Zobellia nedashkovskayae: one gene and its partner. The protein of the gene in region 2 binds, or shares a complex with, the protein of the main gene of each other region. Links are inferred from orthologs where the notes say so. Each region holds a gene or a part of one and is shown on either strand. Other genes may lie near its edges. The genes, in order: IWB64_RS10925 and IWB64_RS14760.

Region 1 (15,376 bases), 1.0 Mb from region 2 along the record:
GCTCTACGGTAATATTAATGCCAGTAGAAACTCAGCATAAAAATGAAGCCCTTACTTTTAAAGTAAGGGCTTTTTGTTTTAGTGTAAAGTGATTTTGCTTTCTTAATCCTCATAAACTTTAAACTCAGCACCCATACCGTAATTGCGATGTCCGCTTTGAAGTAATTTTGAGTTGGGATTATAGTTGCGGTCAAAAACTTGCCATTTTTTATCGTTAAAAAATATGCGGCGTACAAAAGTCCTTTGATTAGCTTCACCTTTTACGAATGGTAATAAGGGTCGGAATGAGGTAGATATTTTTTGAATACCTCGGGCAGTCTTTATTTCTCGGTATTTTTTGGTCTCAACTAGTTTTCCGTTAGTATTGGCATATCCTAAAACTTGGATAGAAACAAAAATGCCAGACTCGGGTATAAAAATAGATTTGGATAGTAAATCCAGCTCAAAAACCTTATCGGCTTTTTCATCCATGGCAAAAACTACGTTCTCGTAGGGAATACCGGCTCCTGGTGATCCATTATTGTTTTCGTAGAATTGAGCTCTAAAAATAGTAGCAAATTTTCCTTTGCCCTTAGATTTGTATTCAGATTCTGCATTAACGGGGAGATACAGTTTAGAAATTTGCGATACGTTATTTTCATATCTATTAAATAATACCGCTACTTCACTTTCTACGGTTGGTAACCAACAAGCAAAAATGTCTTTATGGGTTTCTGCCTTCTGTTTTCTGAATTTAAATTTTCCTTGTTTAGGAGCTGAAACTATGACTTCTCCAAGTTGTGAAACTTCCGGGTCTAGAGAAACAATATTGGTTGCTGCATTAATCTCATTAGCTATAGTTACCATTTTCTCTCTATATCCAAGTGCGGAAATATAAAGAGTATCTATATCCGGATATTTCTTTTGAGAAAAAATGAAAAGGCCTTCTTCATCAGCAAAAGTGCCTAACCCATCGCCAAATGATATCGTGGCAAAAGAAATGGGAGAACTATCTTTAGTATCTATAATTTTGATTTCTTGCGCATTGCCGTAGCAGGCGGCGAGAAAGAAAAGAACTAATATGTATCGTTTCATGGCGTAAACAATTATGTACGGAGAAATTGCCGTTAAAGGCGTGTACTTTATTGAGAACGGGATTTACTGATTTTCAGTATTAAAAGCCGAAGTAATAAAATAAAAGGAAAACCGTGTAATAGGACATCAAACCAATCTTTGAGTTGCATATTTATCGCGCCGCCCATTATCCATTTAACCTTACCCCAAATATGAGGCTCAGGAAAAAAGGGAGCAAGGCCAATAGTGAGGCAGAGCAGTATTACAATCTTCCAGTTGTTAATAAGGTCTTTCATTAACGTGTATTTTAATTGAAGCCTATCATCTAATAGTTTTTGTAAACGCTGAAATTCCGTCCACACCATGACCATTTAAATGTTTGATAAAGGCAGAGCCGATAATGGCACCCTTTGCAGATTTTGTGGCTTGCTCAAAAGTCTCGGAGTTGCTTATTCCAAAACCGACTATTTGAGGATTATCTAGTTCCATATCTGCAATTCGTTGAAAATAAGTTTGCTGCTCATCACCAAATCCAGACTGGGCTCCTGTAACACTTGCCGAACTTACCATATAGATAAATCCGTTTGAGACTGAATCAATAAAACGAATACGTTCATCAGAAGTCTGCGGTGTAATCAAGAATACATTGATGAGTCCGTATTTTTCGAACATCTCTTGATATTCTTCATGATAAACATCTACAGGTAAATCGGGTATAATAAGTCCGTCTATGCCAATTTCTTGACACTTTTTGCAAAACGCTTCAACGCCATATTGAAACATAGGATTAAAATACCCCATGATAATAAGTGGAATGGAAACGGATTTTCTAATATCTTTCAATTGATTGAAAAGAATTTCGGTAGTCATGCCATTTTTAAGCGCTGCTGTGGAACTTTTTTGAATGGTTGGTCCATCTGCCAGTGGATCACTGAACGGAAGGCCAATTTCAATCATATCTACTCCGTTTTTCTCTAACTGTTGAATGATTTCTACGGTATCAGCCAATTTTGGGTATCCTGCCGTAAAATATATGGAAAGCAATTTTCCATCTTCTTTCAGTTTTGTGTTGATTCTATTTGCCATAGTTTCAAATCTGTTTTTCCTTTTTTAATAGGATGGAGTAAGTTAGTCAACAACATATGTTATCATATTCATGAAACTTCCCCCATATATTTTATAGATTAAAATATTCAATATAATTGTTGAGGTCTTTATCACCACGACCAGATAGGTTGATGACCACAATGTCCTCAGGCTTGAATTTTCGGCACTCAAGAATTGCAAGTGCATGCGAAGATTCTATAGCAGGAATAATACCTTCCATTTTAGATAAGAGTAAACCTGCATTCATGGCATCATCATCTGTAATAGATATAAATTCACCCCTTCCAGAAGTAAATAAATTGGCATGCATAGGACCAACACCAGGATAATCCAATCCTGCAGAAATAGAATACGGCTCTGTAATTTGTCCGTCACCTGTCTGCATTAATAAGGTTTTGCTACCGTGAATGATACCCACTTTTCCTAATGCAGATGTTGCAGCACTTTCGCCAGTATCTATTCCTTTTCCAGCAGCTTCTACAGCTATAATACCAACATCAGGATTGTCTAGATAATGGTAGTAAGCTCCAGCTGCGTTACTTCCTCCGCCAACACATGCCACTACATAATCAGGGTTTTCACGACCTTCTTTTTCTTTTAACTGCCATTTGATCTCCTCGGAAATAACAGATTGAAACCGCGCCACCATATCAGGATAGGGGTGTGGACCCACAACACTACCAATAATATAATGTGTATCTACGGGGTTATTAATCCAATCGCGAATAGCCTCGTTGGTGGCATCTTTTAAAGTTCTACTACCAGAAAGTGCTGGTCTGACTTCTGCACCCAACATTTTCATACGGGCCACATTAGGGGCTTGACGTGCAATATCTATTTCGCCCATGTAAACGATGCACTCTATACCCATAAGCGCGCAAACCGTAGCGGTGGCAACCCCATGTTGTCCGGCACCGGTTTCTGCTATGATTCTATTTTTGCCCAATTTCTTGGCCATAAGAATCTGCCCGATGGTATTATTTACCTTGTGAGCTCCTGTATGACAAAGGTCTTCCCGTTTTAGGTATATTTTGGTATTGTATTTCTTTGAAAGTCTATCTGCAAAATAAAGTGGAGTAGGACGCCCCACATAATCTTTAAGTAATTGGTCAAACTCTTTTTTAAAAGAAGGTTCTTCCATGATACGGATGTAGTTCTGCCTGAGTTCTTCTGTATTCGGGTAGAGCATTTCAGGAATGAATGCGCCTCCAAACTCACCGTAATATCCTTTTTCGTCCGCTTGATACGTTTTCATAGTCATTCGTATTAGGTATTGGCATAGAACAGATGAACTACTGTTTTAAGCCAAGTTCTTTTTTAAATTCTTTTACTTTCTCAACATCTTTTAACCCAGGCTCTATTTCAAACTTACTGTTCACATCAATAGCATGACAGTATTTTGCTTCCGGTCTTTTCATAAATTCGTTCAGGGAATCAATTTCATTTAAGCCAATGCCACCGCTCAGAAAATAAGGTTTCGTAGAGGGGTAGTCCTGTAAAACGCCCCAATTAAAAGCATAACCGTTTCCCCCGGGCAATTCTCCTTTAGTATCAAAAAGATAGAAATCACATACACCTTCGTAGGGTTTCAAAAGATCAAAATCAAAATCATTTTTTATAGAGAATACTTTTATAATCTGAATCTGCTTTGCTTTTTGCTTAAGTTCGGCACAATATTCAGGAGTTTCTTTACCATGTAATTGTACTAACAAAAGATTATAGTCTTCAATTCTATTAAGAACCGTTTGAATACTAGCATCTACAAATACCCCTACCTTTTTAATGGTGTGAGGCACTGCGGCCATAGGGCCTGAAAAATGTCGTTTTGATTTATCCCAAAAAATAAAGCCTAGGTAATCGGGTTTTAAACCGGCAATTTCGGACGTATTTTTTTTCATACCACAGACTTTCAATTTCAAGGGTGCCGTTTCCACGGTAGAAGGCCGCTCTTTTTTGGTAGAATAATTATAGTCCATTTTAGCCATTACTGTTGGGTCGCAATTACGACAATTGATTTATAAATTCTTTTGCACTCGCACCAGGGTTATCGGTCTTCATAAAATTTTCACCAATTAAAAAACCTTGGTAGCCATAAGGTTTTAAATCTTTAATGGCCTCTATAGAACTGATTCCGCTTTCGGAAACCTTTACGAACTCATCTGGAATTAATCTAGAAAGCGCTTTGCTGGTTTCTAAACTAACCTCAAAAGTCTTTAGATTTCGATTATTTACACCTAACATGTCAAGGCTGGGCATAATACTTTTATGCAGTTCGGCTTCGTTGTGTACTTCTAATAATACATCTAAACCAAGACTTTTTGCAAGTTCTGAAAAGGTCTTTATTTCCTCTTTGGATAAAATAGCTGCAATCAAAAGAATAACATCTGCTCCGTGCGCTTTGGCCTCTAATATTTGAAATTCGTTAATGATAAATTCTTTTCGCAATAAAGGCATTTGCACTGCTGCGCGAGCCAATATCAAATCGTCTAAAGAACCGCCAAAATATTTCCCGTCCGTTAAAACGGACATACCACAAACTCCTGCATTTTCATATCCTGTGGCTACATCTTGAACATTCAGACCTTGATTAATTTCTGATTTTGATGGCGAACGACGCTTGTGTTCCGCAATAATGCCAGAACTACTATTGCGAAGCGCATTACTCAAAGAAACCGTGTTACGAGAGAACATTACCGAATTTTCTAATTGTGAAACCGGTATAAGAGACTTTTTTAAGTCTACTTCTTTACGTTTGTCGGCTACTATTTTATCTAGAATGTTCATATTTCTGTTCTTTGCGGCTACTTTTAATTTTTGCTCAATTCTTGCAACTTTCTTAATGCATTTAGGCCTTTACCGGCCAACAAAGATTCTTTGGCCAATTCAAAACCTTCTTTAGGGCTTAAATTCTTGACCGTTGCAATTGCAATTCCAGCATTTGCACATACTACATTGTTCTGAGCTTCTGTACCACGTCCTTGTAGTACGTTCATGAATATCTGTGCAGAATCTTCAATAGAATCGCCACCAACAATTTGGGATTGCATAATTTTCTGCACCCCAAAATCTTCAGGCTTAAGCATGCTTTCACGGGTATTGGAAATGGTTTTTGTACTTCCCGTCAACGATATTTCGTCATATCCATCCAATGCATGGAGCACCGTGAATTTTTTGTCTGTATTTTGGTAGAGGTAGCCGTACATTCTGGCCAACTCTAAATTGAATACACCCACTATTTGATTCTTTGGGAAAGCAGGGTTTACCATTGGCCCTAACATGTTGAAGAATGTTTTTACGGCCAATTCTTTTCTAATAGGACCTACATTTTTCATGGCAGGGTGAAATAAAGGAGCGTGTAGCACACAAATACCCGCTTCATCAATAGATTTTCTTAGGAAGTTGGCTTCATTACTGAATTTGATTCCTAGAAACTCCATTACATTACTACTTCCGCATTTTGAAGAAACTCCGTAATTACCATGTTTAGTAACATGTACACCGGCACCTGCCGTTACAAATGATGATAAAGTAGAGATGTTGAACGTATCTTTTCCGTCACCACCTGTTCCACAAAGGTCAATAGGGTTATATTCGGAAAGGTCAATGGCTAAACATAACTCTAAAAGTGCGTCACGAAAACCTTCTAGTTCATCTATAGTAATGCTACGCATCATATAAACCGTTAAAAATGCGGCTATCTGACTTGTATTGTAATCTCCTTTTGCAATGTTCACCAACACTTGTTTTGCTTCTTCTTTAGGAAGAATATCGTGATTGATGAGCTTATTTAATGTTTCTTTCATGGTACTGTTCTTACTACTATGAGGTGCTATTTAATATGTTTCGTGCGATTTCTTAATTTAGTTTTTTACCCAGTTGGCAAGAATTTTTTTGCCTTCAGGAGTCAAAACCGATTCCGGATGAAATTGCACTGCAGAAACATCAAAAACTTTATGGCGAAGTGACATAATCTGACCGTTTTCGTCAACAGAAGTAGCTTCTAGGCTTTCCGGTAAATTGGGGTCCACAACCCAAGAGTGGTAGCGCCCAACCAGTAATTTTTTAGGTAAACCTTCAAAATTAGCGTCGTCTTTTATTAGTGTTATTTCAGTGGCTATACCGTGATAAACGTCTTCTAGATTGATTAGAGAGCCACCAAAAACCTCGCAAATGGCCTGTTGTCCTAGACAAACTCCAAAAATACTTTTAGTAGGCGCGTATTTGGCAATGATTTCTTTTAGAAGTCCTGCTTCATCTGGAATACCGGGACCTGGCGATAGTACAATTTTATCAAAAGCATCTACCTCTTCTAAAGTTAGTTGATCGTTACGTTTTACAGTAACCTGACAATCTAAGTCCTCTAAATAATGAACTAAATTGTAAGTGAAACTATCGTAGTTGTCTATTACTAAAATCTTTTTCATCGTTATATAGTTTCAGCTATTTTCAAAGCTTTGGTAAGTGCGCCCAATTTGTTATAAGTTTCTTGCAGTTCATCTTCAGGGTTTGAGGCAGCGACAATACCTGCACCTGCTTGGTAATGCAACTGGTGATTTTTACTTAAAAATGTACGAATCATAATGGCGTGATTAAAATTGCCATCAAAATCCATAAAACCAATGGCGCCGCCATAATAACCGCGACTGGTTTTCTCGTATTTTTCAATAAGCTGCATGGCCATGTGTTTTGGTGCACCGCTCAAAGTACCTGCTGGGAAAGTATCTGCCACTACTTTCATGGTAGGGATATCTTTCTTCTTTTTCCCCATTACTTTTGATACCAAATGAATAACATGAGAGAAGAACTGTACCTCTCTGTAATTGGTAACCTCTACCATACTTCCGTTTCGGCTCAAATCGTTTCGGGCCAAATCAACTAACATTACATGTTCACTATTCTCTTTATCATCTTCCGTAAGTTCTTTTGCTAAGATGGCGTCTTGTTCATCGTTTCCGGTACGTTTAAAAGTTCCCGCAATAGGATGAATTTCGGCATTACCGTCTTTTACAATAAGTTGAGCTTCAGGAGAACTTCCAAATATTTTAAAATCGCCATAATCAAAGTAAAACAAATATGGGGATGGGTTTACAGAACGTAGCGCTCGGTACACATTAAATTCATCTCCTTTAAAACCTTGAGAGAAACGGCGAGACAATACTAGTTGAAAAACATCACCGCGTTGGCAATGCTTTTTAGCTAACCGTACATGCTCTCTATATTCTTCATCCTCTAAATTAGAAGTGGCCTCGCCATCTAAAGTAAATTTATAGGAAGCAAAAGTGCGTACATCTAAAATATGAGCAATTTCGGTTGTGTTTTCTTCTGTGTTGAAGCAATGTGCAAAAATATAAGCTTCATTTTTCTGGTGATCTATTGCGATGATATTTTGGTAAACCGCATAATAGATATCAGGAATGGAAACGGAATTGTCTTTTTTGCTAATTTTAACGTCTTCATAGTAACGCACGGCATCGTAGGCCATGTATCCAAAAATACCGTTGTTTATGAATTTGAAATCACTTTCCTCAGCTTCAAATTTTTTGCTAAAATCATGAAGAACTTTTACTACGTCTGTGTCCTTAGTAATTTCTGTTTCATTGGAAGTTTGGTCAGGAAAGTGCTCAACAATAGTTTCGTTCTCAATTTTTATAGAAGCAATGGGGTTGCAGCAGATGTAAGAAAAACTATTGTCCGCCGCGTGGTAGTCACTACTTTCTAACAAAATACTATTCGGAAAACGATCTCTAATTTTGAGATAAACGCTTACCGGCGTGATTGTATCTGCAAGAATTTTTTTGTGAAAAGATTTTAATTTGTACTTCATGTTGATAGTATTCAAATGCAAAAGGCTTGTCGTGATGACAAGCCTTTATATAGTTTTACTACAATGATGCTAGCTCACGATATCTGTCGAGAGTTGTTCCACCACCAAGTATTTGAGTTATTTCTGTTCATTGGTCCAAATATAGAAATCATTTTTAAAACCACAAACCGATTGTTTGAAAAAATAAAGCCCTGCAATCACAATGAAAGCAGGGCTTAAATTTTTTATTGTAAAAATAATTTAGAATTCTAAATCAACAACAAGGTCAAACTCGTCATAAATAGCCTTGTCACCTAAGTTTTCAAAGAAACTACCTGAACCATATTTAATGTCATAAGCAGTTCTGTCTACTTTTACAGAAGCAGTTGCTTTGCTACCATAAACAGATACGTCAAAAGTTATGGGTTTTGTAATACCTTTAATAGTTAGGTCTCCCGTAACTTCGTATGCGTTTTTGCCAGTGGCTTCAACACCAGTGAAAACCAATGTGGCTTCTGTATTTTTCTCAGTAGAAAAGAAATCTTCGGATTTTAAATGTCCTTCTAGTTTCCCTTTTGACTCACCTTCAAGATCAGTAGTGACAAGAGTAGTCATATCTACCACAAATTCACCACCGGTAAGTTTGTCGCCGTCAAAAGCCAAGGAACCTGATTTTAAATTTACAGTACCAGTATGAGAACCAGTCACTTTATATGCTTTCCAAGTAACTGTACTTGTTTCTGTTTTTACTTCTTTTTTCTCTTCTGCCACAGGCTCTGTTGCTGTTGCAACTCCAAATACTAGGGCTAGTGCTAAACTAAATACTCCTTTTTTCATAATCGATGTTTAAAATTTAATTAATAATTAGTGTTTCTATTCAAATTTATTGAACAATATGTTCAGTTGCTCCATTTCCTTGTCCGATAGATTTTGAAGCACATTATCTTCAGCTTCGGACATTGAGGTATCCATTTTTTTCAAAATAAGAAGTCCCTCTTCTGTTATACGTATTTCAACCTTTCGTCGGTTCGATGGGCAAACCTTTCTTTCTACATACCCTTTTAATAAAAGTTTATCTACTAAACGGGTAGTATTACTCATTTTGGTGACCATACGCTCATTAAGAGTGGCCAAACTTGCTGGTTTTTCATTTTGGCCCCTTAAAATGCGCAGTACATTAAACTGTTGTAATGATACGCCGTAAGGTTTTAGAGCAGCGCTTAAAGCCTCTGTAATTGTATTATTGACCAATAAAAAGTGAATCAGCGTTCGGCTTTTTAGAGGAATTTCTTTTTCTGTCTTTATAATATCTTCAACATTCATGTCAATACAACTATTGTATATACAAATGTATATTTAATGTTTGATGTGATGAAATTTGCGACAGGTAATTTTTTGTTAAATATTTAGGAAATGCCTTTGCGTCAAAAACCGTAATTTTGAGTTTTAATTGATATTCGCGGTAGCGATAAAAAATAACGTTATGAATTTATCACAAGAAGAGTGGGAAGAGCAATTGGCAAAAGATGACAATGCGCTTATCTTAGATGTTAGAACTCCACAAGAAATAGAAGAAGGTTATATTCCTAATTCTACTAATATAGATTTTTATTTGGGACAAGATTTCTTGAACGAAATAGAAAAGCTTGATAAGAGTAAGAACTACTATGTGTATTGCCGTAGTGGTAACCGAAGCGGTCAGGCCTGTGCCATTATGAATAGTGTAGGTATTGAGAATACCTATAACTTGGAAGGTGGTTTCATGAATTGGGACGGAGCAATAGAAGGAGAGTAGTTAATTTTATATTACGTTCATCTAAGTAAGTTTCAAAAACTAGAGAAAATAGAGTCCTCAATAGGTGTCTTGTAAAGGTGTCTTTGGGGATTTGTTGTTTCTTGTAATTTAGTTTTTACAAATATTGTATCTACATTGTGCAAACGAAAGATAAACAGTGTGCCATGCGTGAAGACCTTCTTCATTTTATTTGGAAGTATAAAAAATTACAGCTTACCGACTTGGAAACCACCCAAGGAGAACGTGTGTCTCTTTTAGATTTTGGTACGCACAACTTGTTGGCAGGCCCTGATTTCTTTAATGCTAAAATAAATATTGATGATCAGGTTTGGGCAGGTAATGTAGAGATGCATCTAAAATCTTCGGACTGGTACGCGCATCATCATGAGGAAGATGAGAACTATAATAATGTTATTCTTCATGTTGTTTGGGAGGATGATGGCGAGGTTTTTAGAAATGATAATAGTAGTATTCCCACCTTAGAACTTCGTAAGTACATTCCATTACAGCTTTTGCAATCCTATCAAAAGCTATTCGATAAAAATGAAACACGTTTTATTAACTGCGAAAAAGACATTAAAGACGTTGATGATTTCTTGGTTAAAAATTGGTTAGAGCGACTTTATTTTGAAAGGCTAGAGGCGAAAGCCGAATTTGTATTTGACCTTTTGAAAAAATCCAACAATGATTGGGAGCAGGTTCTTTTTACTTTGCTTTTAAAGACTTTTGGACTTAAGATAAATGGAGCATCTTTTTTAAGCTTGGGTTCTGCTCTTGATTTTTCTGTTTTTAGAAAACAGCAAGAGAATGTTTTTCAGATGGAGAGCTTGTTGTTTGGTATGACTCATTTATTAGAAGATGAAGAAGTCTTGGATGAAAACTATATACAACTCAAAAAAGAGTACGCTTACCAGAAGAAAAAATATAATTTAAATGATAAAAGCGTTCTGAAACCACAATTCTTCAAACTAAGACCGCCCAATTTCCCAACTATCCGCTTATCGCAATTGGCTAATCTATACGCTACACATTCATCATTGTTTCAAAAAGTAGTAACGGCAGCAGGTGTAGATGAAATGTACATGTTGTTTGGGGTTTCTGCTAGCCCGTATTGGAACAATCATTTTACATTTGGTAAGGAATCAAAAAAGAATACAAAAAAACTTACCCCAAAGTTCATTGATCTATTGATGGTCAATGCTATTTTACCACTACAATTTTGTTATGCCAAATACCAGGGTAGGGATGTTAATGAGAGCATTATTCATATCATCTCAAAAATTAAAAAAGAAGAAAATACTGTAGTGCGTAATTTTAAAACACACGGTCTCGTTGTTGCCAGTGCGCAAGAGAGTCAAGCTTTGTTGCAACTGTATAATGAGTATTGTACTCAAAACAAATGTTTGCAATGTGTTATAGGTACTAGTTTATTGCGTTGAAATGGTTAAATTTGATTTCTTGATTATGATAAATACTCTTTTAAGAGTTTGTCCTGTCTATACACAGATTTAATATGAACATTTTCTACAAATTACTTTATTATTTTCAGAAACGTGGTTTTGAGGTATGCCGTAGAATTGCGGAAAGATTAGGTATTAGGGCTAGAGTAGTCCGTACATCATTTATCTATCTAACTTTTGTAACCCTTGGTTTTGGTTTTGCACTTTATTTGTTTTTGGCTTTTTGGCTAGGAATAAAAGATCTGATGTATACAAAACGTACTTCCGTTTTTGATTTATGAAGATTACACAATTCTTTCAGTCTAGAATGAATATAGCGCTGACTTTAATGTCAAGCGTGCTAATAATTGGTGTTCTGGGTTATCGTTTTCTATCGGAGCTTTCTTGGATAGATGCGCTTTACATGACCATTATTACAGTTACTACTGTAGGTTTTTCCGAAGTTGGGCCAATGGATACCCAAGAAAAATTATTCACTGTAGTATTGATTATACTTAGTATTTTCATTTTTGCATTTGCTATCTCGGTTATTACCGAATATATTTTGAGTAGAAATTCACTAGAGGAATTAAAAAACAAAAAAGTGAAAAATAAGATAGAAAACCTTACTGATCATGTTATTGTATGTGGTTTTGGTAGAAACGGAATGCAGGCCGTTAAACGATTGACAGCCTACAATAAGTCATTTGTAATTATCGAAAGGGATAAGGAGGTTATTGAAAAATATGATGAAGATGTTCTATTTGTGGAAGGCGATGCTAACGAAGACGAAGTTTTACAAGCAGCAGGTATTAATCGTGCTAGGTATCTGATAACAGCACTTCCCGATGATGCTACCAATCTTTTTGTAGTGTTATCTGCAAGACAATTGAACAAAGCACTTTTTATAGTTACCAGAGCATCTTTGCAGACTTCACAGAAAAAATTGCTTTTGGCCGGCGCCGATAAAGTAATTATGCCAGATAAAATTGGTGGAGACCATATGGCTTCATTGATTGTAATGCCTGACTTAATTACTTTTATGGATAAGCTGGGTGTAGAAGGCGAACATACCACCAATTTGGAAGAGGTTGCTATTGAAGATTTTAAAGAACAAGTGGAATGTAATTCTTTGCGTGATTTAGATCTTAGAAGACGAACAGGCTGTACCATAATTGGTTACATAGAACCGGATGGTAATTACATCATTAATCCTGAAGCAGATTTACAATTGCAACCAATGAGTAAAGTTATTGTTTTGGGTAGGCCAGAGCAAATACGGAAATTAAATGAAATGTTTAAGATAGGTTAATCCCATCTACGTTAATTGAACATTATTATTTGATTGTGTTACTATTTTTTATGATATTGCCGCAATTGTGTTAAAACCATTGATGAGCACTGAACCGACAAAAATACATATGAAGAAATTTACCTTATTGTTTTTCCTACTACTTGGTGTAGTGGCCTTTTCTCAAGAACTTGTTGTAAAAGGCAAGGTTTACAATCCGTCAGCACAAATAAACGATGGTGTTATTGAGTTAGATGTAACGGGAGGGACACCTCCATATGTTTATAAATGGAGTAATCAGTCAACTGCTTTGTCTTCTAAAAGAGCCAGTGGGCTTGTAGAAGGTGTGCCTTATGATGTATTGATTACCGATTCTGCGGGTAATTCGGAAACAAAAGTATTTGAAATAGAACCCGCAGCAATAGCTGAAATTTTTAATGGTACAATGACCCCTGCGGTAAGCGCATTGGGTGCTATACTTTTTTGGGATCCTTTTGCTGCTGTAGGGATTTATGATCCTGTAGTTTACGCAGATGTTAAATTGGTGGGTACCCCGGGGTGGACCAATGAAACTGAAAATAGATTCGTTCTCAAAAAATGGCTGAAGCCTGAAGGAGCTAAGGTCAAGAAAGGTGATAATATCGCTATAGTTTCGAGTAATGATGAACAAGATTTAACTGTCACTGCTACTGTTACTGGAGAATTAAAGTATTTGGTAAGTGAAGGTAAAGTCATTTACAATTCTGAAAATGCAAAACATGTTATTGAGTCGGGCGCGCATTACTTAGCAGAAATTAAGTATGATGAGCCTTTGGTTATGGTACATCCAAATGGAGACCCAATTACTAAGCCTATCCCCTTTATTGTAATTTGGTTGGTCTTAGGAGCTACTTTCTTTACGATTAGAATGGGCTTTATTAATATTAGAGGCTTTGGGCACTCTATTGATTTAGCAAGAGGAAAGTATGATGATCCTGATGCACCTGGTCAAGTAACACATTTCCAGGCTTTGGCAACAGCGGTATCAGGTACAGTAGGGCTCGGTAATATTGCGGGTGTTGCAGTAGCCGTTTCCTTAGGTGGTGCAGGAGCAACATTTTGGATGATTGTTTGTGGTTTATTGGGGATGTCTTCTAAATTTGTTGAATGTACGTTAGGTGTAAAATATAGAGATATATTACCAGATGGAAGGGTTTTTGGAGGCCCAATGAATTATTTAAGGTACGGACTAGAGAAGCGTGGTATGAAAGGCTTTGGTAAAGTCTTAGCAGGTTTCTTTGCTGTCTTGGCAATTGGCGCATCTTTTGGTGGTGGAAACATGTTCCAGGCGAATCAATCTTTTGAGCAATTGGCAGGACAATTTCCAGCTTTGGTTGGTCAAGGATTTTGGTTTGGTGTTGTTACGGCAATTCTTGTAGGTGTTGTAATTATAGGTGGAATTAATAGTATAGCTAATGTTACGGGTAAGATTGTTCCTTTAATGGCTTCGGTTTATATCATAGCGGCTTTGGCAGTGATTATTATGAACATTGAAAACATAGGGCCTGCATTTACGGCAATATGGGAAGGAGCTTTTAGTCCATCTGCTTTAAAAGGTGGGGTTATAGGTGTTCTGGTAATTGGCTTTCAGAGGGCGGCCTTCTCTAATGAGGCGGGCGTTGGTTCCGCGGCCATTGCGCATAGTACTGCAAAAACCAATCATCCTCCATCAGAAGGTTTTGTAGCTCTTCTTGAGCCTTTCTTAGATACGGTGGTAGTTTGTACGCTTACAGCTCTCGTGCTTATTTTTACAGGTATGCACGAAGTAGAAGGTATGGCAGGAGCACAGTTGACTTCAGATGCATTCGGAAGCCAAATTTCATGGTTTCCATACGTATTGGCTTTAGCGGTATTCCTTTTTGCTTTTTCTACAATGATATCATGGTCATACTATGGCATGCGTGCTTGGACATACCTTTTTGGAAAAAGTAAAAAATCAGAGATGGTCTACAAGATGCTTTTCTTAGTATTTGTAGTTATTGGCGCTTCTGTTAGTTTGGGAGCTGTATTGGATTTCTCAGATATGATGATTCTGGCCATGTCGTTCCCAAATATCATTGGTCTTTATATCATGTCGGGTGAGGTTAAGAGCGACTTAGGTACATACTGGAAGAAACTTAAGAAAAACGAACTTTTTAAAAAGCAGATAACCGCTAAGGAATAGTTAATATATCTTATTTAGCGGATGAAAAATTTCAAATCCCACTTCAGGTTCAATAAGCAAGAACGAAGTGGGGTTTTTTATTTGCTGTTCATAATAGTAACGCTTCAGTTAGCATATTTCGTTCTTCGTTCATCCGGAGCTGCTGAGATTAATAATTCTTTTATTGAGAATGAACCATTACAAGCACGGATAGATAGTCTAAAGGTTCGGGAGCAACTAAAAGACTCTATTAAGATTTACCCTTTTAATCCTAATTATATAACGGACTTTAAGGGCTATACCTTGGGGTTGTCCGTAGAAGAAATTGATAGGTTACATGATTTCAGAAATAATGGAAAATTTGTAAATTCGGCAGAAGACTTTCAAAAAGTAACCCAAGTTTCAGATTCCTTGCTACAAATAATTTCTCCTTATTTTAAGTTTCCTGAATGGACGCAGCGCAAAGCAAAGTCCACTTCATCTTATAAAAGATCATCTACAGAACAAGAAAGAGGTGTTAGAAAGGCGGAATCAAAATTTGCAGTTTCCGATTTAAATTCTGCAACTATTGAAGAACTTCGGCAAATTAACGGAATTGGTGAAAAGCTTTCTGCTAGAATTGTAAAATTTCGGGATAGGTTAGGAGGGTTTTTGGTAAATGAACAATTGTATGATGTGTATGGTTTGGAGCCTGAAGTTGTAGAAC
Region 2 (15,235 bases):
AACTCCCTTATCTACATTTACTTCTACTGTGATCGTTGTCGCGTCCACTCCAAAAACGGCACTTCCAAAAACTTTGGTGAGCATATTGGTTTATTATTTAGTATTCTATGGTTAGATTCTTCTTAATTATTAAATCAAAGAAAAATATTGGTCTCTCTTAATTTTCTGGCTTGAATGTAAGTACCGACTTTGATGTAGATATTATCTCTTCCTTATTCAGCATCATCTTACGAAACTCACCCTTTATATACATTTCTACCTGGTCTTTATAATGTATACTAAAAGGATTTCCAGACTGCCCTGTAGGCAAAATACTCATGCTATTCTCCACATCTGAGAAATCAACCACCCTTCTCGTTGACGGTCCAGAGCTAACTTTATAAACTCCATCTTCCGTGTACGGAAAAAACATGTTGTTAATTACCTCCCGCGTTCCATTAACAGAAAAAGGCCCCACATTAAAAAAGGAACGGAGTGCATCTATCTGTCCAATGGGATGACCATGCTCTATGGTATGAACACGCCCCCATATCCAACCGGAACTATCACTACCCAAAGTCTGTTCCAAAGCCTGTAGTGCTTCCCGAAAGGAACCATTGACTATATCTGATTGACTTTCAGTTATATCAGGTGTGCTGGTATCATCCCACCAAATGGAGCTTTCATTCGCTACAATAGGTGCTATCGTCCGTTTTATTAAATGCGTATTTAATATTTCCTCAAAAAGCGAATCTCCCAATTCATCCTTAAAAGTATTCCTCAGTATAAAATACATCCATCTATGATATACGGTGGCCTCTGTACTTCCTGTTGGGTAATCGCCTTTCCATTGCTTTAAACCGTCCAAAATCTTCAATTTGGAAGCATTAAGACTATCTACTTCAACCTTTTTAAGCAACATCCTAACAATCTCAACATTTACTGGCGATGTATCATCAGTGATCATATTCCCTACAGCCTCCTTATCCCAATCATTCGTACTTTCTAGCAATTGTACAATTCTTCTTGCTCTATTTTCCGGTAGATAATAGCCTGGGTATAACATCCCAACAATGGAGTCAGGTTGATTATTTGCGGAGTACACATACTGCCATGGCGGATTTATGGCCTGCGGATTCTTGCTAAAATCTAAATATTCTTTTTCAACAGGTAGGCCTTTTCCGTTCTCGGCAACGAATTTGGTATTCACGCTATCCGGTATCTTGTAAAGTTTAGCTGCTGCCCACCAAGCTACATTATCTTCAGCATCGCCATAAACAATACCTAAACCTGGTGCATGAAGGTCTTCTAAAGCATGTTGAAAATCATCTAAATTCGTTGCATAAGACATGTTATATAGAGAATTCAGCAATTTGTTTTCCACTTCGGTAAATATCCACCACATAGAAATAGGGCGGTCTCCTGTAACCTGATCTGCAATCCCGTTTAAGATTGGACCATGATGTGTTTTTTTATAGGAAAAATGAACATCATCAGAATCCTTAACTTTTATTGTTTTGGCTATGATTTCATAATCTTTCCACTCATCACCTTTTCTATACTTTCTTGTATCGGATGGATGCGTTTGCTCATAATAAAAATCCACATCGTCATTCTCGAACATCGTCATCCCGTAAGCGAGTTTTCGGTTATGACCTAATAGAGGGTAAGGCACACCAGCTAAATGATAACCGTACTTCTCATATGTAGGCGTACTTACATGGGCTTCGTACCATACAGAAGGTTGAGAAAATCCAATATGAGGATCGTTCGAAAAGATTACTTTTCCGTTTTTTGTCTTTTCCGGAGCAATTGCCCAGCCATTACTTCCTTCAAAAAGGGGGATAGACAATTTTTTTAAAGACGTCATAACTTTCGAAATGGACTCATGTATAGAATCTTTTTTATTTCTAGGATAGTTTTTTATCCATTGCGTAGTTGAATCACTATTAATTTCCAGATCCTTTAAATATTCAAATCCTAGCTTATCTTTTATCTTGCTTAATAACGGGTCCGTTTTATGGGCCATGGCAAAACTGAAAGCCATATATCCAATTGTATTATATACATCTTTTAAAACGAATGGTTTTTTATCAATTCCAGTTAAATAAAACTCTATAGGAGTAGGTCCTTCTTCCACAAATTGATTCACACCTTCCAAGTAGGCCTGAGACATCTGCACCGCCGCATCTGATGTATTTAGCTTAGCGATGGTCTCTGAAGAATAATCATCTATACCCAACGCCAAAAAGAACTTATCTGTTCCCAACAAATCTTTCCCAAAAACCTCTGAAAGTCCACCTCTCCCTATCCTTCGAAGCAGTTCCATTTGCCACAACCTATCCTGAGCATGTACATAGCCTAGCGCTTTAAATGCATCTGCATCGTTTTCTGCATATATATGTGGAATCCCGTAAGTATCATAATATACCTGTACTTCCTCAGAAAGACCATGAAGCTTCTTTTTTCCGTCATAATCAGGTTTTAGATGATATGTTAAACTACCAATTACAACCGCTAGCACACCAACAAGAGCAAGTAACCCCCACCCTAATCGCTTAAATTTTCTCATTCAAGTCAAAGTTTTGACCTAATATAAGAATTATTTATAAGGAGGTTAACATTGATGGATGAACTGCTATTAAGTCCTTCCAGACGGAATCATTAAGCTTATAGGCAATACTGAAAATAATAATTTTTCTAAATACATAATTCTTAACTGTACAAATCTAATAGCGAACTAATTACAATTTTTCTTCCTAATTCCTACTCAATCTGTTTGTTATTTAACACTTCTTGTTAAAAAAAGTTAATACTTTCAGGGCAAATCATAAAAAAACACTAAAAATGAAAAAAAATCAAAGAAAACTTCTGTCCCTAGCGGTAGCTATGGGACTAATGTTAGGTTCCTGTTCAGATGATTCCATCCAAATAGAAGAAACTGCCGTGCCATTGGCTGTAAATGCAACGGCTTCAATTCAAACACCTACAAATGGCCATTTTAATCTAGACTTCTCTAGTGCTGTAAGAGAATTTGAGCTCGATTTAAATTTATCTAGCGCAGTTGAGCCTAGTGAGTGTGAAGATACACCCTTTAATGAGGTAGCAGATTATTATAACAATCTGCTAATAGATGGCTTTATCTCTGCATGGGACGGTAATCCTGATGCAATTAGTATAATTCTAGAAGATTATTTTGCCATAAACCAAATTGCAGCGGCATACGAAAATAAGAACACCGATTACTTTGGAGCAGATGGAGAGTACACGAACTACGTAAAACAACGTACTAAAAGTCTTGAAAAGTTCTGGGATATGAGTAATTCAATAACCGTAAACGGTCAACATACAGCTACACTAGAAGATTTAGACTTTATCCGGTATGTTTATGAAAATTACTCCGATGCGCCTGCAGAAGAAATTGATTATATCTTGGGCATTGCGGAGACTTTTAATATTGGTAGCGACCAAATACCTGAAAACCCATTTTTTGCATCAGACGGTTTTGCCACTTTTGACAGGACAATTGTAATTGGTGACGGTATCATAACATTACTTGAAGACACTGGTCTAGACCCAAAAGTAGTTTGGTCAAGTATTTTAGCCCATGAATGGGGGCACCAAATACAATTCTTAAACTTTGAAAACTGGGAATACCCATTACCTGCTTTTAATAACACTCCTGAATCTACTAGAATGACCGAACTAGAAGCTGACTTCATTACAGGTTACTATCTAACCCACAAAAGAGGAGCCACTTATAACTGGAAACGCGTTGAAGACTTTTTATCTGCTTTTTTCAATATAGGTGATTGTGGTTTTGAAAACCCTGGCCATCACGGTACGCCAGCACAACGTTTAGCTGCTGCTAAAGCTGGTTATGATTTAGCCAATGGTGCACAGAAAAAAGGAAAAATTCTTAGTCAAGAAGCAGTACACCTGGCTTTTCTGGCTGAGTTGAATTCAATTACAAATACGGCAGCACCAAGAAGTGTTGCTAGATAATTATTTTATAGTTATTTAATGCAAAAGGCCGCCTTTATAGGGCGGCCTTTTTATTTTCTATTTATTATGTGCAAGATAAATTCTATTTTTCCTCGAAATTATTCAGCCCTTCTAAAAGCCATTCCCGATAGACATCGCTATCCGTATACTGAACGGCATTATTCAAAATTTCTAAATCTGGTGACATTAGAACATAATAAGGCTGAGAGGCTGCATTAAAATTAACCGTCTGAAAAGTGCCCCACTTCTGCCCTATGGTTTCAATATGTTTTACACGACCTGTATCATATTTAAAATCGAATTGCTCAGACTCTGGCAACTCCTTTCGGTCATCTACGTAAAGTGAAATAAGAACAAAATCCTCTTTTAAAATTTCAAAAACATCAGGCTCGCTCCAAACATTTTCTTCCATTTTTCTACAGTTGACACATGCCCAACCCGTAAAATCCAATAGAATTGGCTTATTTACCTCCTTTGCATACGCTACGCCTTCTTCAAAATCTTTAAAACAGTTGATACCCAGAGGACAATCGCTTTCGGTTTCAAAAACACTATAGAATGCCGGTGGCGGAAAACCACTTAATAATTTTAGGTTGGAAACACCTAAAAGTCCCAATATAATATAGATTGAAAAGCCAGCACTAAGGAAACCTGTTGCTTTTCGCCCTAAAGAAAGTTTGTTTTTAGGACCATCATGAGGAAATTTGAAAACCCCAAAAAGATACAGCGTCAACAAAACAAACAATATTATCCATATTCCCAAGAATATTTCACGTTTTAGAATGCCCCAATTCCCAACTAGGTCTGCATTGGAAAGGAACTTAAGTGCCAATGCCAATTCTAAGAACCCTAACACCACTTTTACGGTTGTCATCCACCCACCGGACTTTGGCAATGAATTCAACCAAGCAGGAAACAAGGCAAAAAGAGCAAACGGTAACGCTAACGCTGCACCAAAACCGGTCATGCCCGCGGAAAGATTCATCGCAACATCTCCTTCTTCCAAAACGGTACTTCCTAAAAGCCCTCCTAAAATAGGACCCGTACAGGAGAAAGAAACGATTGCTAAGGTAACCGCCATAAAGAAAATACCCATGACCCCTCCTATTTTAGAAGAAGCAGCATCCATCTTATTGGCCCAAGAGCTAGGTAATGTCAATTCATAATAGCCAAAGAAGGAAAACGAAAAGAAAACGAAAATCAAGAAAAATGCTATGTTCAGCCAAATATTAGTAGCTATCGTATTCAATATTTGAGAATCTACCGAATCGAAAATATGGAAAGGCAAACTGAGTAAAAAGTATATCAAAACAATAAAAAAACCGTATAACAGGGCATTTATAATACCTTTTGATTTCTGCTGTGAATGTTTGGTAAAGAAAGACACCGTAAGCGGAATCATTGGAAAAACACAAGGCGTTAACAATGCTATTAACCCACCTAAAAACCCTAAGCCAAAAATCATCCAAAGACTGGATCCTGTCTCTACCCCATCATGGGAATTTCCTAAAAGCTCTTTTTTCTTTAGGTCTAGCTTTAATACCGCTCCCAGAGTTTTACTGTGTTCATCTATAATTTTTTCTTCTTTTACGGCAGCACCGCCATCAAGAACAAAACTAAAATCTTGGTCTACCGGAATACAAACCTCCTTACACACCTGGTAGAAAAGATTAATATCAATCTGGTTTACACTAGAATCTAGCAACCGTATTTTCTGGGTAAAAATGACAGTTTCTTTGAAAAAAGTTTCATCTACTTCAAAAATATCACTGTATTCAACCACTGTCTCACTCTCAACAGTTTTACCCAAAAGCTCATAGCCTTCACCAACTTTCTTATAATCAAACTCACTTGGCAAAGAACCACCTTCTGAGGTGAATTGTGAAAAGATATGCCAACCTTCAGCAATATCTCCTTTAAGTACCAACTCATAATCCGTGTCGTTGATTTTCTTTACTTCTTGCGACCATTTCACCGGATTATCATCATCCTGAGAAAAAACACTTAAAACACTAAAAAACAATGCGGTAAATACTATTATATGCTTCATCAATTTAATGTGAATTTTAAAATATCACTTGTATTTTCTGTTACTTTAAAACGTTCATCTGCCCGTCTACCTATTATCCATACCACCTCTTCACCACTACAAAGCAACCATTGTTGCTCTTTGGAAACCACATCTATTTTCTCATCTTTAAAAAACTTAGAAAGCTTTTTTCTTCCTTTCATTCCCAAAGGGTAAAAGTAGTCGCCATTTTTCCATTTCCTTATCGTTAACGGGTACTTTAACGCTTTTTTATCAATGTAGAGTGTGTGCTTGTTTTTTACCGAAAGGTCGTTTACTGTTTCAATCTTAAGTTGAACAGGTTCTAAAATCTCCATTTGCCCATCCAGCACTTGATATTGAGCATCTGCCTCCTCCTTAACCTCCGTTAACCAGAGAAACTCTCTATCCTTAACCAAACGATGGGTTTTAGAATAAATTTCCTTACCGCTCATAGCCGATAAAAGATTTTCTACATCATTCCACTCAGTAAAGCCGTAACCCTTAAATAAAGCATGTATGTAAGCGGAAATAGGTTCTAACTTGAACAGTTCTGCTATTGAGATGCGAATAACACCAGTGTCTTCCTTAAATAACCGCGATTTCAATTCTTTAACCTGAGAAGCAATTAAAGCCGCACTTTCGGAAAGGTAATCTTGGGTTTTTGTAAAGTTCTTTAAAAAAGAGGGATTCAAATCTTTCAGTAAAGGAACGATTTCATGTCTGATTTTATTCCTCAGATATTTAGTATCCGCATTACTAGCATCTTCTCGCCACTGTAATTTCCGGGACTGCGCATACTCTAAAATTTGACTTCTTGAAAAGCGAAGAAGTGGTCTTGACAATGTATCCGTTTTTTCAGGAATCCCAGTTAAACCATCTATACCTGTACCCCTAGAAAGATTGATTAAAAAAGTCTCCACACTATCATCTACATGATGTGCCGTAACCAAGGTTCCGATATCATTTTCTTGCATGATTTTCGCAAACCAATCATATCTTAACTCTCTTGCACCTACTTGAATTGACACTTTATTATTTTTAACATAACTAATTGTATCAAAATTAGTTACGTAAAATTTTTTATCATTCAATAAAGATAATTCTCGCACAAACACCTCATCACCATTACTAGCTTCACCTCTTAAATTAAAATTACAATGTGATATAGCGAAATCTAACTTAGACCTAGCACAAAGGTCTACCAAAACAGCACTATCCAAACCGCCACTACAAGCAAGTAAGAACTTGTCCTTGACAAGGTTTTGAAAATTGATTTCTATATGTTTTTGGAATTCTTCTAACACGGCATAAAGGTAATCAAGAATTACAATTTAGAAGTAACGAGAATTAATCTTTACGCAAGTTCATTCCTCAAGAACTTCCCGCATGGCTTTCGCTTTTAATAAGCATTCTTCATATTCTTTCTCAGGAATGGCTTTTGCTGTAATTGCACTTCCTACGGAATACGAAACATATTTTTTGGTTGCGTTATAGAGAATACTACGAATCACCACATTGAAATCAAAATCACCCTCTGGTGTAAAATACCCTACTGCACCACTATACAAACCACGCTTAAAAGCTTCAAGCTCCTCAATTATTTTCATAGCAGACACTTTGGGCGCGCCCGTCATACTGCCCATTGGAAAAGATTGTCGGATAATATCCACAGGATTAGCATTAGGCGGTACATGAGCAACAACGGTAGAAATCATTTGGTGTACCTGCTCAAAAGTGTAGACCTCACAGAGCTCCTCCACAACAACACTGCCTTTCAAAGCCCCCTTGGATAAGTCATTACGAACCAAATCAACAATCATTATATTTTCAGCACGTTCTTTCGGGTCCAGCTTAAGCGCTGCTATCAGTTTTTCATCTTCCTCAACCCCAGATGCTCTTTTTGCAGTTCCTTTTATAGGTTGAGAAATTAACTTACTACCGTCTTTGCGTAAATAACGCTCTGGAGAAGCAGAAAGCAAATAATTATCATATACTCTAAGAAATGAAGCAAACGGCGCTTCTGATATCTTATTTAGCTTCTGGTAGGTCTTAAATGGATTGATCTGCGTGTCTTCCGCATAGAATTCTTGGCAGAAATTAGCTTCATAGATATCACCGCGATGAATATGGGATAACATTTTTCTAACCTGCCGGAAATATTCATCCTTAAAAATCCGAAGTTTTATCTTAATATTTTCAGTAACCGTACCCTTCTCTTCTTTTAAATCACCTTCATTTGAAATCAGGTCAAAATCTGGTTGAATTTCATCATCAACCATCATCAAATACTGAAAAACCACAGTGTTCCCGGTTATTTTAATGATTTTCTTGGGTTGAAAAAAGAACAGTTCAGCAAAATTTGGTCCATCGTGATTTTTTGAAGTTAATTGCTCTACATCGTTCTTCAAGTCATAGGAAAAATACCCGAAAATATAGTCTTTTGCCTGACCTTGAAATTCTCTTAGTTTTTCAAAAGCCTGATAACTATCCGTTTTAATGGTCGTTAAGGCATCTACAGCCAACAAAGCATCAAATGAGCCATACTTATTGCTATGTCCATTACCATCTAACCAAACAACCTCTTCAAACTGTTGCGCCCATAGCAATAGGTCCTCTTTAAACTTTCCAATATCAAAAACAGTAAACGAAGCAGAAATACGCAAGTGGCGGAAGCTTTATAGTTTACTTAAAAATTGGTCTAATGCAGCACGATGAGCCTTAGCAAGCTCCTTATCGATGATTCCTTCTCCTACTGTAAAATTTTCTTGAAAATAAGGCAAAGAAAAAGTTGCCGCTACTTGAGCACCAAATCGTGGAATTACATTTGCCGTGGCTTCCAAAGCACTTATACCACCTCTTTGCCCACCGGAAGTAGACATTAACAGCACAGGTTTACCATCTAGAAATTTACGCTCAACACGTGATAACCAATCGGTTAAATTTTTAAAATAAGCTGAAGGCCCACTATTATGCTCATTTACAGAAATAATAATACCATCTGCCTTAACTATATCATTTTTGAGCTCTATCAATGAATTCGAATAGCCGTTTTCTCTCTCGTAGTCCTCACTAAACATAGGAAAAGGGAAATTAGCCATGTTCAATAATTGAATTTTATCCCCCTCAATAAGAGAAACCGTATGTTTTACCAATTGATAATTAATTGATTTAGAAGAATTACTTCCAGCAAATGCCAATATTGAAGCCATAACAAGATGTGTTTTAGCGAAAATATAGCAAATAGAGTTGAATTGCGAGTATTTTGGCTAATTTTGCAGCGAAAACATCCAAACTAACTGTATTACAAGTATATAAGATGGTTATTTTTATTAAGCACACTTAAAAGGATGTATGATATACGTACTAAAGTGTAATGTTTTGAGTTTTAATGATGCTTTTGCCAACTTTTGATATCATCACCAGTGGAAAACAAGACAACAAGGCTATACTTTATTGATGCCATGCGAGCATGGGCCATTCTTATGATGCTACAAGGGCATTTTATAGATGGACTTCTAGATACTGCTTTTAGAGATGGCAGCAGTGTAGCTTTCTCTATTTGGAAATACTTTAGAGGCATTACAGCCCCCGTATTCTTTACGGTTTCTGGCTTTATATTTACCTTTCTTTTAACTAAAGGAGACAAAACCGGTCTGCAGAACCCAAGGGTTAAAAAAGGAGTGAAACGAGGCCTTGAGCTTCTTTTTATTGGCTACCTGTTGCGAATGGACCTTTTTGGACTCTTGCAAGGTAAGATTTACGATTCTTTTTATTTAGTTGATGTATTGCATTGTATTGGCCTTTCTCTATTAGGCATTATTGGTATATACTTACTCGCTCAAAAACGAAAGAAGTTTCTTTTTCCAACAGCCCTCTTAAGCATTACCGTTTTATTATTTCTTTTTGAACCTAGTTACAAAAACTGGGGCTTTACATTTTTACCAGATGCATTTGCCAATTACCTAACTAAAAGCAATGGTTCTGTTTTTACCATTATTCCATGGTTTGGTTATGCTGCATTTGGAGGATTCTTATCAGTAGTTTTTACGAAATTCAAAAATTTTAAACATCTATATACTGTTGCTATACCACTTTTCGCTATAACCGGAGCCACACTCATTGCCTATTCATCTGATTTGTTTTTATACATTTCACAATTGACCGAAATACAGTTATTTGCGAATATTTACTTTAACAATTACTTAATTATAAGATTAGGTGATGTTTTACTTGTTTTCAGTGTTTTTATGCTCCTAAGAGGTTTGCTTAAAAACAGTACAGTACTTAAAATGGGACAGAGCACGCTTTCCATCTACATCGTACATTTTATGATTCTATATGGTTCTTTCACCGGACTAGGTCTGTATCGGTTTTTTCATCATTCCCTTACTCCTGCCGTTGCCATTCCGGGAGCTCTAATCTTTATGATTGTATGTACCTTTTCCGCTCTTAAATATGAGGACAATAAAGAAATCATAAAATTAAGAATTGCAACCACTGTTAAATTTGTGTTCGTCAAAATAGAGGTTTTCTCTCTAGGTATTTTTCAAATTGGAAAAAGTCGGTTTTTTAGATTACTAAGAAAAGTTAGTCGGGCCAAAAACTAACCCAATAGTCAATTGCAAAATAATATCACATAAAAATCCTACCTACAGAATACGGGATATTTACACTTCGTGAAATTAGTAATCACTAAAATTTGAACAAAACCTATACATACAACCTTCACCTATGTCTTTTTAGGTTGCAAAAAGTAAATGGTTTGATCAATTCCTGTTATTAGGACTGAGTCAAAATAAGTACTCAAACATGAACCATTCACTGGATTCATTTATTTTTAGCCTTTTCAACTAAAAATAAAGCGATAGCGAACATGAGTGATAAAAAGTTTACCCCCGTTAAAGTAGCATTAGAAAAAGACAAAAGATACGCATGGTGCACCTGTGGTCATTCGGAAACAAACGTTTTTTGTGACGGTTCCCACAAACAGTATGGCAAACCAGGTTCTTTAGTTTTTCAAGTAGATGAAGACAAAGAAGCTAGGATTTGCACCTGCAAACTAACGAACAACCCTCCTTATTGCGACGGAAGTCACAACAACTAAAACAAAAAAAATCCCGTCTTAATTAGACGGGATTTTTTTTATAATACTATTTTAAGGCCTAGATATGCAGCGCACGATCTTCCGTAGCGGCAAGTGCCGCTTCTTTTACCGCTTCAGCAAAAGTGGGGTGTGCATGACTCATTCTTGAGATATCTTCAGCAGATGCACGGAATTCCATTGCAGTAACGGCTTCTGCGATTAAATCTGCACTACGAGCTCCAATCATGTGAACTCCTAAAACTTCATCCGTTTTCTTATCAGCTAACATTTTTACGAATCCGTCTAAATCCATGCTAGCACGAGAGCGACCTAATGCACGCATTGGAAATTGACCAACTTTATATTCAATACCGGCTTCTTTCAATTCTTCTTCCGTCTTACCAACAGAAGCAACTTCTGGCCACGTGTATACTACACCTGGAATCAAGTTATAATCAATATGCGGTTTTTGACCTGCTAACTGCTCAGCAACCATAGTTCCTTCTTCTTCGGCCTTATGAGCTAACATAGCGCCACGAACAACGTCTCCAATAGCGTAGATATTTGAAGTTGACGTTTGTAAATGATCATTAACCTCAACTTTACCTCTTGCATCCAATTTAACACCGGCAGATTCAACATTCAAACCATCAGTATAAGGCTTTCTACCTACAGCAACAAGGCAGTAATCACCTTTCAGCTCTATCTCTTTACCTTTTTTATCATCGGCCTTAACAATAACTTCATTGCCTTTTCTTTCTACAGATTTTACTTTACTAGAAAGGTTAAATTTAACCTTCTGTTTCTTTAAAACTTTAGTCAGTTCCTTAGAAAGTGAAGCGTCCATTGTAGGGATGATACGATCCATATACTCAACCACAGTAACATCGGCACCAAGGCGTTTGTAAACCTGTCCAAGCTCTAAACCAATAACTCCTCCACCTATAATAATAAGATGTTTTGGTATCTCTTTTAAGGTTAAAGCCTCAGTAGAAGTTATAATGCGTTCTTTATCTATTTTAATGAAAGGCAATGATGAAGGCTTACTTCCTGTAGCTATTATAATATTCTTAGCTTCAATAGTTTCTGTACTCCCATCGTTCTTTTTGATGTTGATATGCGTAGCATCTTTAAAACTACCCAATCCTTCAAAAACCTCTATTTTGTTTTTGTCCATCAAAAACTTAACTCCATCACACGTCTGCTTTACAACAGCCGCTTTTCTAGCAATCATCTGTTCTAGATTTACCTTTATTTCGCCCGGAATATCAATTCCGTGTTCTGCAAAATGCTTGATGGCATCTTCGTAATGATGGGAAGAATCCAATAAAGCCTTAGAAGGTATACAACCCACATTAAGACATGTTCCACCTAAAGTGCTGTATTTTTCGATTATTGCCGTTTTCAATCCCAACTGTGCACAACGAATTGCTGATACATATCCTCCTGGTCCTGAGCCAATAATGGCTACATCGTATGAACTCATAAAAATTTTCTTTGAATTTATCTTACAAAATTAACACTATTTTCCGGTTTGAGCCCACCTTTATCAATTTATACAAAAGTTGCACAAACCCTATCAAAATTGTAATATTACCCAATAGCTAAACCGCAATTAATGACAAGCAAAAATTCAGGGGAGCACAGAGAAAACGAAAACATCGTTAAAAACAGAGAATTAAATATCTGGGAAGCACTAACCCCTGTAATAGCCCTTGTAGCTATGCTGGCCTACAATGTTTATGTTTTTGGAGACGACGCACTTAGTGGCTCTAACCAATTCATTCTTTTACTAGGAGGCGCTGTCGCTGCTATTGTTGGGACATTCAACAAGGTGCCTTACAAGCAAATGATGGCCGAGGTTGCAGAAAACCTTAAATCTACTACTGGAGCTTTACTTATTTTGTTAATGGTAGGTGCTTTAGCAGGCTCATGGTTAATTAGCGGCATCATTCCCGCAATGATTTACTACGGGCTTCAAGTTTTAAACCCTACCATATTTCTTGCGGCCTGTGTTGTTATATGTGCCATTATATCTATTGCCACAGGTAGTAGCTGGACTACTTCCGCCACGGTGGGTATAGCTTTGATCGGTATTGGCGAAGCGCTAGGCATATCTTTAGGCATGACTGCTGGAGCAGTATTGTCCGGTGCTTATTTTGGAGATAAACTTTCTCCCCTTAGCGATACTACCAATTTAGCACCCGCTATGGCAGGTGGTGAGCTTTTTGATCATATTAAATACATGCTATACACTACGGTTCCTACCATAAGCATTACTTTAATATTCTTTATAATTTTAGGATTTACCATAGAAACAAAAGGCTCGGCAGATATAGAATCTATCTTAACTTCTATTAATTCGGCTTTTACAATTACACCTTGGCTTTTTCTTGTACCAATAGTAGTTGTTGTACTTATTATTAAAAAAACACCTCCATTGGCCGCCTTATTAATAGGAACTTTATTAGGAGCTGTATTCGCTCTAATTTTTCAACCTGATGTCGTAGCTGGTATCACCGAAGCTAAAGAACTCACTTTTAGATCAGGTTACGAAGGAATACTAACTGCCATAACGGTTCAAACTTCGGTACCCACAGATAATTTAGCGCTAAACGATTTATTTTCTGCAAAAGGAATGGCCGGGATGATGGGTACTATTTGGCTTATTGTATGTGCCATGGTTTTTGGCGGAATTATGGATGGTATTGGAGCTCTGGACCGCATTACCAAATCATTGTTGAAAATGGCAAAAACTACGTTCGGTCTTTTTGCAAGTACAGTAGGAAGCTGTTTAGCTTTAAACATTACGGCCTCTGATCAATATCTTGCTATTGTAGTTCCGGGAAAAATGTTCAGTAAAGCTTATGCAGATAGAAATTTAGCTCCAGAAAACTTAAGCAGGACCTTAGAGGATTCCGGTACGGTAACCTCCGTTCTTGTGCCTTGGAACACTTGTGGTGCCTACCACAGTAGTGTTTTGGGAGTAGGAACGGCAGAATATGCATTGTTCGCCGTATTTAACTGGTTAAGCCCTATAATGACCCTCATTTTTGCCGCCTTACACATTAAAATCAAGCAATTGACCACCAAAAATACTTCTTCTCATAAAGAAATTTAAATTTCTCAAAACTATTAATTAAGAATATCAAAATTCCTAGCCGCCACACTGTGGATTAGTCAATTTTCATGTTCGCTTTTTATCGATTTAACAACAAAATGTGGATGTACTAAGGAGCATCTACAATAGTTATTCTCCTATCAATTTTTTAAATACCGATTATATGGTCTACGACAATATTGAATGTAATTTTGTATTGAAATTGATAATAAACTTTAAAAAATAAATAATATGGCTTTTGTAGGTAAAAAATTCCCAAACCTGAGTGTGAACGCGATGAACGATTTAGGCGATACATTCAAATTGAACGTTTTAGAAGAAGCTCAAAAAAACAACAAAAAAGTTGTTCTTTTCTGGTACCCTAAAGATTTTACTTTTGTTTGTCCAACTGAATTACACGCTTTTCAAGCTGCTTTAGGTGAGTTCGAAAAAAGAAATACATTGGTAATTGGTGCATCTTGTGATACTGCAGAGGTACACTTTGCTTGGTTAAGCACAGATAAAGATAATGGCGGTATTGAAGGTGTCACTTACCCACTATTGGCAGATAGCAATCGTAACCTTTCTTCTACGTTAGGTATCCTTGATATTACTAATGAGCAGTACAATGATGAAACTGGCGTTGTTACTGTTGAAGGTGATAATGTAACTTACCGTGCTACTTACCTTATTGATGAAGAGGGTACTGTATTTCACGAAGGTATCAACCATATGCCATTAGGCAGAAACGTAAATGAGTATTTGCGTTTGATTGATGCTTATACGCACGTACAAGAAAAAGGTGAAGTTTGTCCTGCAAACTGGGAAGAAGGTAAAGATGCAATGACCGCTGATAGAAATGGTGTTGCTGAGTACCTTTCATCACACGCTAACTAATTCAAGATAAAAAATTCAAAAAGATAACCGCTTGCATTGGGCAATAGCGAAATGCAAGCGGTATCATTTTAAAGAATAATATTCATAAATTTTAAAACCTATAGATTATGGTATTGGAATT

The links.
Region 1: the proteins of IWB64_RS14760 (region 2) and IWB64_RS10925 are in contact, whole or in part, in a solved structure (PDB 8RP0), measured with the Escherichia coli proteins. The link is inferred for Zobellia nedashkovskayae from one-to-one orthologs.

Annotation. Positions count from the first base shown.
Region 1 is NZ_JADDXR010000002.1:2,599,945-2,615,320, forward strand. The notes cover bases 4,803-7,745. They hold IWB64_RS10925 (anthranilate synthase component II), read right to left. Parts: upstream 6,585-7,745; coding sequence 6,021-6,584; downstream 4,803-6,020. Other genes in these bases: trpC (indole-3-glycerol phosphate synthase TrpC), read right to left, coding at 4,803-4,944; trpD (anthranilate phosphoribosyltransferase), read right to left, coding at 4,968-5,963; IWB64_RS10930 (anthranilate synthase component I family protein), read right to left, coding at 6,587-7,745. Also shown: IWB64_RS10885 (phosphoenolpyruvate carboxylase), read left to right, coding at 1-40; IWB64_RS10890 (carboxypeptidase-like regulatory domain-containing protein), read right to left, coding at 103-1,074; IWB64_RS10895 (hypothetical protein), read right to left, coding at 1,122-1,349; trpA (tryptophan synthase subunit alpha), read right to left, coding at 1,375-2,139; trpB (tryptophan synthase subunit beta), read right to left, coding at 2,231-3,415; IWB64_RS10910 (phosphoribosylanthranilate isomerase), read right to left, coding at 3,453-4,079; more of trpC, read right to left, coding at 4,162-4,802; more of IWB64_RS10930, read right to left, coding at 7,746-7,984; IWB64_RS10935 (YceI family protein), read right to left, coding at 8,225-8,800; IWB64_RS10940 (MarR family winged helix-turn-helix transcriptional regulator), read right to left, coding at 8,837-9,286; IWB64_RS10945 (rhodanese-like domain-containing protein), read left to right, coding at 9,447-9,758; IWB64_RS10950 (DUF2851 family protein), read left to right, coding at 9,923-11,197; IWB64_RS10955 (PspC domain-containing protein), read left to right, coding at 11,272-11,499; IWB64_RS10960 (potassium channel family protein), read left to right, coding at 11,496-12,509; IWB64_RS10965 (amino acid carrier protein), read left to right, coding at 12,619-14,691; IWB64_RS10970 (ComEA family DNA-binding protein), read left to right, coding at 14,713-15,376. UniProt on the Escherichia coli protein: Part of a heterodimeric complex that catalyzes the two-step biosynthesis of 4-amino-4-deoxychorismate (ADC), a precursor of p-aminobenzoate (PABA) and tetrahydrofolate.
Region 2 is NZ_JADDXR010000002.1:3,619,944-3,635,178, reverse strand. Bases 6,549-9,350 are described here. They hold IWB64_RS14760 (anthranilate synthase component I family protein), read right to left. Parts: upstream 8,698-9,350; coding sequence 7,399-8,697; downstream 6,549-7,398. Other genes in these bases: IWB64_RS14755 (NADPH-dependent FMN reductase), read right to left, coding at 8,710-9,243; tilS (tRNA lysidine(34) synthetase TilS), read right to left, coding at 6,549-7,338. In the rest of the region: IWB64_RS14785 (YifB family Mg chelatase-like AAA ATPase), read right to left, coding at 1-84; IWB64_RS14780 (penicillin acylase family protein), read right to left, coding at 158-2,551; IWB64_RS14775 (neutral zinc metallopeptidase), read left to right, coding at 2,827-3,984; IWB64_RS14770 (protein-disulfide reductase DsbD family protein), read right to left, coding at 4,067-6,034; more of tilS, read right to left, coding at 6,034-6,548; IWB64_RS14750 (acyltransferase family protein), read left to right, coding at 9,457-10,641; IWB64_RS14745 (CDGSH iron-sulfur domain-containing protein), read left to right, coding at 10,908-11,138; lpdA (dihydrolipoyl dehydrogenase), read right to left, coding at 11,197-12,603; Na+/H+ antiporter NhaC, read left to right, coding at 12,736-14,238; IWB64_RS14730 (peroxiredoxin), read left to right, coding at 14,470-15,114; IWB64_RS14725 (thioredoxin family protein), read left to right, coding at 15,222-15,235. UniProt on the Escherichia coli protein: Part of a heterodimeric complex that catalyzes the two-step biosynthesis of 4-amino-4-deoxychorismate (ADC), a precursor of p-aminobenzoate (PABA) and tetrahydrofolate.